DNA from 4 places in the Streptomyces sp. NPDC090994 genome. Region 1 is predicted to be linked to each of the others. Evidence: riboswitches for the same ligand, from Rfam matches in the RefSeq annotation. Region 1 holds a riboswitch; each other region holds the start of a gene.

Evidence for each region. A riboswitch is a leader RNA that binds a small molecule or an ion and turns the genes downstream of it on or off. The one in region 1 is predicted to bind cyclic di-AMP.
Region 2: it holds a riboswitch for cyclic di-AMP, as region 1 does, so the genes downstream of both, ACIQR3_RS29570 (C40 family peptidase) here and ACIQR3_RS02780 (NlpC/P60 family protein) in region 1, are expected to answer to the same signal.
Region 3: it holds a riboswitch for cyclic di-AMP, as region 1 does, so the genes downstream of both, ACIQR3_RS28190 (LysM peptidoglycan-binding domain-containing M23 family metallopeptidase) here and ACIQR3_RS02780 (NlpC/P60 family protein) in region 1, are expected to answer to the same signal.
Region 4: it holds a riboswitch for cyclic di-AMP, as region 1 does, so the genes downstream of both, ACIQR3_RS15075 (M23 family metallopeptidase) here and ACIQR3_RS02780 (NlpC/P60 family protein) in region 1, are expected to answer to the same signal.

What each region holds. Positions count from the first base shown of each region.
Region 1 is NZ_JBIVWS010000001.1:600,339-602,530, reverse strand. It holds gene ACIQR3_RS02780 (NlpC/P60 family protein) at 1-901, opposite strand, end outside; cyclic di-AMP (ydaO/yuaA leader) riboswitch at 910-1,081, opposite strand; gene pcrA (DNA helicase PcrA) at 1,313-2,192, shown strand, end outside.
Region 2 is NZ_JBIVWS010000019.1:50,601-52,792, reverse strand. It holds gene ACIQR3_RS29575 (ATP-binding protein) at 1-430, shown strand, start outside; gene ACIQR3_RS29570 (C40 family peptidase) at 770-1,243, opposite strand; cyclic di-AMP (ydaO/yuaA leader) riboswitch at 1,247-1,379, opposite strand; gene ACIQR3_RS29565 (urease subunit gamma) at 2,103-2,192, shown strand, end outside.
Region 3 is NZ_JBIVWS010000017.1:51,764-53,955, reverse strand. It holds gene ACIQR3_RS28190 (LysM peptidoglycan-binding domain-containing M23 family metallopeptidase) at 103-975, opposite strand; cyclic di-AMP (ydaO/yuaA leader) riboswitch at 980-1,140, opposite strand; gene ACIQR3_RS28185 (tyrosine-protein phosphatase) at 1,562-2,192, shown strand, end outside.
Region 4 is NZ_JBIVWS010000006.1:16,030-18,221, reverse strand. It holds gene ACIQR3_RS15080 (PP2C family protein-serine/threonine phosphatase) at 1-841, shown strand, start outside; cyclic di-AMP (ydaO/yuaA leader) riboswitch at 1,077-1,234, shown strand; gene ACIQR3_RS15075 (M23 family metallopeptidase) at 1,247-2,192, shown strand, end outside.

The DNA.
Region 1 (2,192 bases):
AGCAGTCGTAGGAGTCGGGGCCGGTGGCGCCCCAGACGTACGGTTTGCCGATCTGGGCGCGGGCGAAGGCCAGGGCCTTGTCGGCCTTGGTGGCGTACGAGGAGTCGGTCGGGCCCGATGATTCCGTGCCCGTGGAGCCGCTCGCCTGCTCGGAGGCAGCGGCAGCAGCGGCGGCGTCCTCCTGGCGCTGCCGTTCCTCGGCCTGCTGCCGGGCCAGCTCCTTGGCCTTGCGGGCCGCCTCCGCCTGCTTCTTCTTCTCGATCGCGGCGAGCCGCGCCTTCTCCTGGGCGGTCAGGTCGGCCAGCAGTTCACGCGCGGAGGCGAGCTTCGTCTGGACGGTGGCCTTGGCCGTCTTCAGGTCCTTCTGCGACGTGGTGAGCGTCTGGAGGCTCTCGGTGGCCTCCTGGCGCTTCTCCATCGTCTCGGCCTGCTGGGTGACGTAGTCGTCGACCAGCTGCTTCTGGCGGCCGGTGAGCCGGTCCATCAGCTGGTTCTGGTCGAAGTAGTCCTGCGGGGAGTCCGCGAGCAGAAGGGTCGCGGTGTCGGAGACGGCCGCGCCGGTGCGGTACTGGGCGGCGGCGAAGGAGCCCAGCTCCTCGCGCGCGTCGTTCAGCTCCTGGGTGCGCTGGGCGACGTCGTCCAGGAGGCTGTCGACCTGCTCGCGCTGGATCGCGGTCTTCTCCTTGGCCGCGTTGTACTTCTCGGTGGCCGAGCCGGCCTGGCGGTAGAGGTCGTCGACCTTCTTCTGGACCTCTTCCAGGCTCGGCCGGTCGTCGGCGGGAGCGGCGGTGGCCGTCTGGGAGAGCAGGGCGACGGAGGTGAGGGCGGCCGTGGCCAGGACGGGGGTGCGTATGCCTGCCACGCGCGTTCCGGCGGGACGCGACTTGCGGTGCGACGCCAAGGGAGGCGACTCCTTCCGTGCTCCGCCTACCGGGTTAGCTGTCGGGTTCGGGCGGTGGGACGGAAGGCTGCCCTACGGTTCGCGCCCCGGGGAGGGCTGTGAACCGATTCACCCCATGTCACGGTGGGTCCCCGGTTCCGGGCGCCCGCGCGGGCACGCCGGATTCGGCGGAGGCCGCGCGGCCCGGCGACGTTCGCCGGTGGGGGTCGTGCGGCCCGCCCGCACCGTAGCCAACTCGTGTGGCCCCTGTGAAGGTTGAAGGGTGATATGCCCGATACATTTTCGTGACCTAGGGGGCGGCCCTCACGGTGGGTGATGTGCGGTGGCGGGAGCGTGTCCAGCGGTCCGGGTCCGGCCGGGTTTTCGAGGGGGCGTCCGGTTGTCGGTGGGGCGCCCTAGACTCGTAGAGCGATGAGCAGCCTCTTTGACGACAGCTTCCTGGCGAGCCTCCAGGCCCCCCGCGGCCACGAGGAGGAACCTCCGCCACCGCCCGAGGACGAGCACGTACCGGAGCCGATCCCGGACGATCTGTTCGCCGGGAAGTTCGACGTGCCGCCGGACCGGGACCACTACTACCGGGACGGCGCCCCACGCCCGGTACTGGACCCCGCCGCGCTCCTGGACGGACTGAACGAGAACCAGCGCGCCGCGGTCGTCCACGCCGGTTCCCCGCTGCTCATCGTCGCCGGCGCAGGCTCCGGCAAGACCCGCGTACTCACCCACCGCATCGCCCACCTGCTCGGCGCGCGCGGCGTCCACCCCGGCCAGATCCTCGCGATCACGTTCACCAACAAGGCCGCCGGTGAGATGAAGGAGCGCGTCGAGCAGCTCGTCGGCCCGCGCGCGAACGCCATGTGGGTGATGACCTTCCACAGTGCGTGCGTACGCATCCTGCGGAGGGAGTCGAAGAAGCTCGGTTTCACGTCGTCGTTCTCGATCTACGACGCCGCCGACTCCAAGCGGCTGATGGCGCTGGTCTGCCGTGACCTGGACCTCGACCCCAAGCGCTTCCCGCCGAAGTCCTTCAGCGCCAAGATCTCGAACCTGAAGAACGAGCTGATCGACGAGGAGGACTTCGCCGCCCAGGCCGCCGACGGTTTCGAGAAGACCCTCGCCCAGGCGTACGCGATGTACCAGACGCGGCTGCGCGAGGCCAACGCCCTCGACTTCGACGACCTGATCATGACGACGGTCAACCTGCTGCGCGCCTTCCCGGACGTCGCCGAGCACTACCGCCGCCGCTTCCGGCACGTCCTGGTGGACGAGTACCAGGACACCAACCACGCCCAGT
Region 2 (2,192 bases), on a different contig from region 1:
GAGCGATCCCGCCTCGGTGTCCGCCGCCCGGACCTACGTCGTCGGCACGCTCGCGGAGTGGGGACTGTCCGCCGGCACGGAAGTGTCCGACACCATCCGGCTCATCGTCTCGGAGCTGGCGACCAACGTCGTGCAGCACACCCTGGGACAGTCACCCACCTTCACGGTGGACCTGGCGCTCGACCGTGACGAGCGCCTGCGCATCGGTGTCACCGACAGCCACCCGCGCTTCCCCAAGCGCCTGCCCGCGGCCGTCCAGCAGGACAACGGCCGCGGCATGGTCATCATCCGCTGCCTCGCCGCCGAATGCGGCGGGCGCCTGAGAGTCCGCCCCACCCGGGAGGGCGGCAAGACCGTCTCCGTCGAACTCCCCTGGACGCCCCCGGCCGAGCCGCTCCCGACGACGGTACGGCGCGATCGGCGGCGGTGACGCGGTCGGCGGCGGCGAGGGACGGGCGCGGCAGGCGTCACCGCGGCGGGTCCCGTCGCGCCCGGTCCGGGAAGGGGCGCCGGTCATGCCGTACGGACCGCCCGCCGGGCCCGCGCCACGCCTGGAGCTCCCGTGCGCCCCGTATGCACCTATACGCCCAGTACGCGCCCGTACGGCACCCGTACACCCAGTACGCGCCCGTACGGCACCCCTGCCGCCCCGTACGGGCCCGCGCGGCCCCTACGGCCCTCCCGGGGTCCGTACGCCCGGTACGGCCCCATCCGCACCCGAGGGAGCGCGCCCCCCCGGCAGGGTCGGCGGCGCGCCCCCTCGGGGGGATCACTTCACCCGGCCGTACCAGACACTCTTCGTCCAGATCTTCTGCAGCCGCACCACGTCACCGGTCTTCGGGGCGTGCCAGATCTTGCCCTTCCCGGCGTAGATGCCCACGTGGTAGACGCTGCGACCGGAATGGAAGAACACCAGGTCGCCGGCCTTGCGGCTGGAGGCGGAGACATGGCGGGTCCGGTTGTACTGCTGGGCCGCCGTGCGGGGCAGTTTCTTGCCGGCCTTCTTGAACGAGTACAGCGTCAGCCCTGAGCAGTCGAAGCGGGACGGCCCGGTGGCCCCGTACCGGTACGGGGCGCCCTTCTTGGAGGCCGCGATCTTCAGCGCCTTGGTCGCATGGGTCGCCGCGGCGGCCTCGGAGGCGATGCCGGGAACCACGATCGAGCCGCCCACGGCGGCGATGGTGAGGGCCGAGGCCGTACCGGCCCGGGCCATGAGCGACGGGACACGATTGAGCGCAGTCATGCGCAACCCTTCGTCAGCCGCCTGTGAAGGATGACCTGTCGGATTCGGGCTGGCGAAGTTGCCCGGCCGCGCGAGTGCGGCTTCACCCCAAGGGCTGCTCGGCTCCGGTCATGGCGTGACCGGGCCGGCGACCCGTCGTGCTCGGGTCCTCCACTCCTGCCGATCCACTCCTGTCGACCGGTCATCCGGGCGGCGGCAGGACTCGGCGTCCGCCCGGATCGCCCCGCCGCTGCGGCGGGGTCTTGTCGTCAGTCAGGGATCTTGACGCACCGAAGTGGGAAAATCCCAACGGAACGTGGACTTTGTGTTGTTACTCACCACTCATCCGTTCGGGTGGACGGTGCGCCGTCCGGGCCACCATCGCCGGGGCCGGTGACCTCCCCACCAGCGGCGGAGTCGCCATTTCGCCGATGAGCCAGGCGCGTTGCGCAAGCCGTACGGTTCCGGAAACGGACGTGAATCTACGCCGATAGGCGGTACGCCGTTCGGCCCGTTCCGGCTCCGATCGGCCCCCTGCGGTACGGAACCCGGAGCGGGCGCCGGCAACCGGCACCGGCGCCCGCGCGTCCGCTCGGACCCTCCCCGCGTCCGCGCGAGCCGTCGGTGCGTCCGCGCGAGCCGTCGGCGCCTCCGTCCCCGCCTCCGTCCCCGCTGTTCACGTGTTCGTCCCCGCGTCCGTTCACGCGCGGGCAAAGGGACGTCCAAGAAGTTGCTTCGGGCAACGGGAAATGATCTTGGGTGGGTTAACGTGAGCGAAACCCGGTGCAACTAGCCTGCCGCTCCGGCCACCTGGGACGTCGCCCCGTGGCCGCGGCGACCGGACCCGGCACGGTCCGGAGCGAGGACTGTGAGGTGGGACGTGCGACTGACCCCGCATGAGCAAGAGCGGCTGCTGATCCACGTGGCGGCCGACGTCGCCGAGAAGCGCCGGGCGCGCGGCCTGAAGCTG
Region 3 (2,192 bases), on a different contig from region 1:
TTGGCCAATTCCGGAATAAGTGGGCCCCGCTCCCTGGGACAACACCGAAGGCCGGACCCGGGGATCGGGGTCCGGCCTTCGGTGGGCGCGCGGCGGGCGGCGTCAGACGGAGACGCCCTTCGACCGGAGGTAGGCGAGCGGGTCGATGTCCGAGCCGTAGTCCGGCGTGGTGCGGATCTCGAAGTGCAGGTGCGGGCCGGTCACGTTGCCGGTGGCGCCGGAGAGACCGATCTGCTGTCCCGCCGTCACGGAGTCGCCGCTGGAGACGGAGAGCGAGGACAGGTGGGCGTACTGGGCATAGGTGCCGTCGGCGAGCTTGATGACGACCTGGTTGCCGTACGCGCCTCCCCAGCCGGCGGTGACGACCGTGCCCGCGCCGACGGCCTTCAGCGAGGTGCCGGTCGGGACGACGAAGTCGGTGCCGGTGTGGTAGCCGCTGGACCACATGCTGCCCGACTGGTGGTACGGGGTGCCGACGGTGCCGCCGTCGACGGGGGCCACGAACCCGGCGGAGCTGTCCGCGGTGGCCGAGGTGTCGGAGGTGTCCGAGGTGTCCGACGCGGGCTGCGCCGTCTTCTTCTCCGCGGCGTCCGTGGTGTCCTTGGTGCCCTTGGTGTCGGCGGCGGTGTCGGCACTCGCCGCGGTCTTGCCGCCGAGGGTGAGCTTCAGGCCGGGACGGATCAGCGACGGGTCGGCGCCGACGGCGTCGCGGTTGTCCTCGTAGAGCTTCTTCCAGCCGCCGCTGACGTTCTCGGCATCGGCGATCTTCGCCAGCGAGTCACCGGAGCGGACGGTGTACGTCCGCGCGTCCTTCACGGCGGCGGACTGTGCCGAGGCGGACTGCGCGGGAGCGGCGTGGGCGCCGGCGGCCCCCAGCAGCGGCAGGGCGAGTGCGGCGCCGCCGGTTCCGGCGACGGCGAGGGTGCGGGTCAGGCGCTGGGTCTTGGTACGGCGGTGCTTACCCTTCGCGGGCATGACGAATTCCTCTCCGGCGCCTGCGAGGTGAGCTGTCGGGTGCGGGCTGGAGCTGCCCGGCCGCGCCGGAAGGGCGCGGCTTTACCCCTAGCCGTCCCGGGAACCGGAACAGGCGGTCGTACCTGTGGGTCCCCCGCTCCTGCCGCGTACGGGTGGTGAGTGGGTGTGGTCTCCGGGCGGCGGCAGGATTAGGCGTCCGTCCGGATCGGTGGTGAACGTAAGGGACCAGGACGCACAGGGACAAGCGAGGGATTCCCGGTGAAGGTGTTTCACATGATCCTTTGGAGGAAAGATCCGTCACCCTCCGTCGATGGCGGGAATTGCGCCGAAGTCGAACACCCTTGAAAAGCGCCTGTATTACGTGAACATGAGGCACGACGTACGGTCACGGATATGACGCTGCTCACGCGGGCCCGCGCCAGCGACTTTTATTCCAGAGCGAGTTGGGGAGAAAGCTCCAATTCGGACAGACGCATCAGAAGTCACGCAGAGGGACAACCAGGACTCTTTCGGGGGTCGGAATGCCGTATCGTCGGGCGCACCCGCCGTCGAGCAGCGGCAGCGGAGCCGAATGGGAGGAGTCCTCGTGACGCAACAGGTCCCGTCGACCGAGCCGGAGCTGGCCGGGGTACGCAATTTCCGTGACGTGGGCGGCCTGCCGGCCACGGACGGACGGCGGGTGCGGTTCGGCGTGCTGTTCCGCAGCGGCCACCTCGCCCACGCGACCGCCGAGGACGCGGCGTTCCTCGCGGGTCTGGGCCTGCACACCGTCTTCGACTTCCGCAACGCGGCCGACCAGAAGCTCGAAGGCCCCGACGTGACCCTGCCGGGCGTGCGCAATGTGAACCTGCCGCTGTCCGACCCCGCCGACGGCGCCGAGTTCTGGAAGATGGTCCGCGACGGCGACCTGGACCAGCTGCGGGAGATCCTCGCGGACGGCAAGGGCGCGGAGCGGATGATCGCCTCGTACCGCTCGATCATCACGGACCGCACCGCCGAGCACTCCCGGGTACTGCACGCGCTCGCCGAGGACAGCGTCCCGGCCCTGATGCACTGCGCGGCCGGCAAGGACCGCGCGGGCCTGTCCATCGCGGTGACGCTGCTCGCACTGGGCGTCGAGCGGGAGGCGATCGTCGAGGACTACCTGAAGTCCAACGAGAAGCACCGCCGTTACCAGGTCAAGCGCAGCGGCTCCGCGGACTCGGCCTACTCCCCCG
Region 4 (2,192 bases), on a different contig from region 1:
CGCCGTCTTCGTCAACGCCCTGGTCCGCCGCAACGACGAGCGGCTCGCCACCGCCCGCGAGATCGCCGAGGCGGCCCAGCGCGCGGTGCTGCCCGAGCCCGCCGAACGGCTCGGCGGCTTCGAGATCGCCGCCTGCTACGAGGCCGCGCAGGCGGACGCCTTCATCGGCGGCGACCTGTACGCGGTGCAGGACAGCCCGCGCGGGGTGCGGATGATCGTCGGGGACGTGCGGGGCAAGGGGATGGGCGCGGTGGCCGCCGTCGCCGTCGTGATCGGGGCGTTCCGGGAGGCCGCCGAGCAGGAGTCGACGCTGGAGGCGGTGGCGCAGCGGCTGGAGCGGGCACTGGCCCGCGAGGGCACCCGGCGCGAGGGCCTGGACGCCTTCGAGGGGTTCACCACCGCCGTCCTCGTTGAACTCCCGCACGGCGACGGGGTGGCCCGCGTCGTCAACCGCGGGCATCCGCCACCCCTGCTGTGCCACGCCGACGGCAGCCTGCGCGCCCTGAACACCCGGGACGCGGCGCTGCCGCTCGGCATGGGGGAACTGGGCGTGTGGCCGGACCGCGCGGAGGAGACCGCCTTCCCCGCCGGGGCCACGCTGCTGCTCTACACCGACGGGGTGACCGAGGCCCGGGACGCCCGGGGCGAGTTCTACGATCCGGTGGCGCGGCTCAGCGGCCGGCGCTTCCGGCATCCCGGGGAGCTGCTGGACACGCTCGCCGAGGACGTGCGCCGGCACTCCGGGGGCGGGATGGCGGACGACATGGCGCTGCTCGCCGTACGGCGGCCCGATCCGGGCGGCCCCGACGAGTCCGGCGGCGCCTGTGGTCACGAAGGGTGATGGCGTGGGAGCCCTCCGCATAACAATTGATGCACGGTCAGTTTCGCGGGGCGGCGGCGACCGCGGTGCGGGTGTACTGAGACGGGGTCAACTCGCCCCGTTTTCGCCGGTCGTGCGGCCTTGATCCCGGCCGGAAAGCTTAATGATCAAGGAGAACAGCTTGGAAACAGCGCCCCGCTTCTATTAACGTTCGATAACGCAGCGCGGTCGTCCCAGCCGTCACAGAAGGCGGCTCCGTGCGCACGCGCCGAATCCCGTAAGGGAACCGGGGAACCACCACCTTGGGGTGAATCGGGCGTATCCGACCGTGGAAACACGGCCTGTATACGCGCGTAGGAGACCTTCCCGCTCCGAACCCGTCAGCTAACCCGGTAGGCGGAGACGGAAGGAAAGGAGCACGCCCACGTGGCGTCCAACCGGCCTGCCCCCGAGGCCCCGTTCGTGCCCAACCAGCACGACCCCGCAACCTTCGGCTACGGCGCCTTCCGCCCCGACGAGGGCCCCTTCGAAGAGTGGAACCCCACCGCCGACACCGTCCGCCCCGTGCGCGGCAAGCACCGGGTCGCCAAGCAGCGCGGCGGACTGGCCCGCAGCTCCACCGTCCTCGGCGTCGGTGTCATAGCGGCCGTGGGCGCCGGCGGCATGGCCAGCGCGCAGACCGGCAAGCCGCCGGTGTCGATCTCCATGCCCGACCTGCCGTCCGTGGGCTCGATCATCTCGGACGACGACTCCGCCGGGGACACGGCGGACCAGGGGTCGGCCACCCCGCTCAGCAGCATCGCCGCCGTCGCCTCCGACGACACCGGGGAGACCACCGCCACCGCCGGTGAGTCGCTCCGGGCCCGGATCATGGCGCAGGCCGAGCAGCAGCAGAACCAGGTCGAGACCAAGGCCGCCGAAGAGGCTGCCGCCGCCGCCGAGAAGAAGGCCGCCGCGGCCGCCGCCGAGGCCGAGAAGAAGGCCGAGGCCAAGGCCGCCGCCGCCAAGAAGAAGGCAGCGGCGGAGGCCGCGCAGAAGGCCGAGGCCGCACGGCTCGCCAAGCTGGCCGAGCAGTACGCGCTGCCGACCTCCTCGTACACCATCACCTCCACCTTCGGGCAGGCCGGCGCCTACTGGTCCTCCGGCTACCACACCGGCCTCGACTTCGCCGCCCCCACCGGCACGCTCATCAAGGCCGTGCACACCGGGACCATCACCGAGGCGGGCTGGGCCGGCTCCTACGGCTACCGCACGATCCTCACCCTCGACGACGGCACCGAGGTGTGGTTCTGCCACCAGTCCTCGATCAGCGTCAGCGTCGGCCAGAAGGTCAGCACCGGCGACGTCATCGGCCGCGTCGGCGCCACCGGCA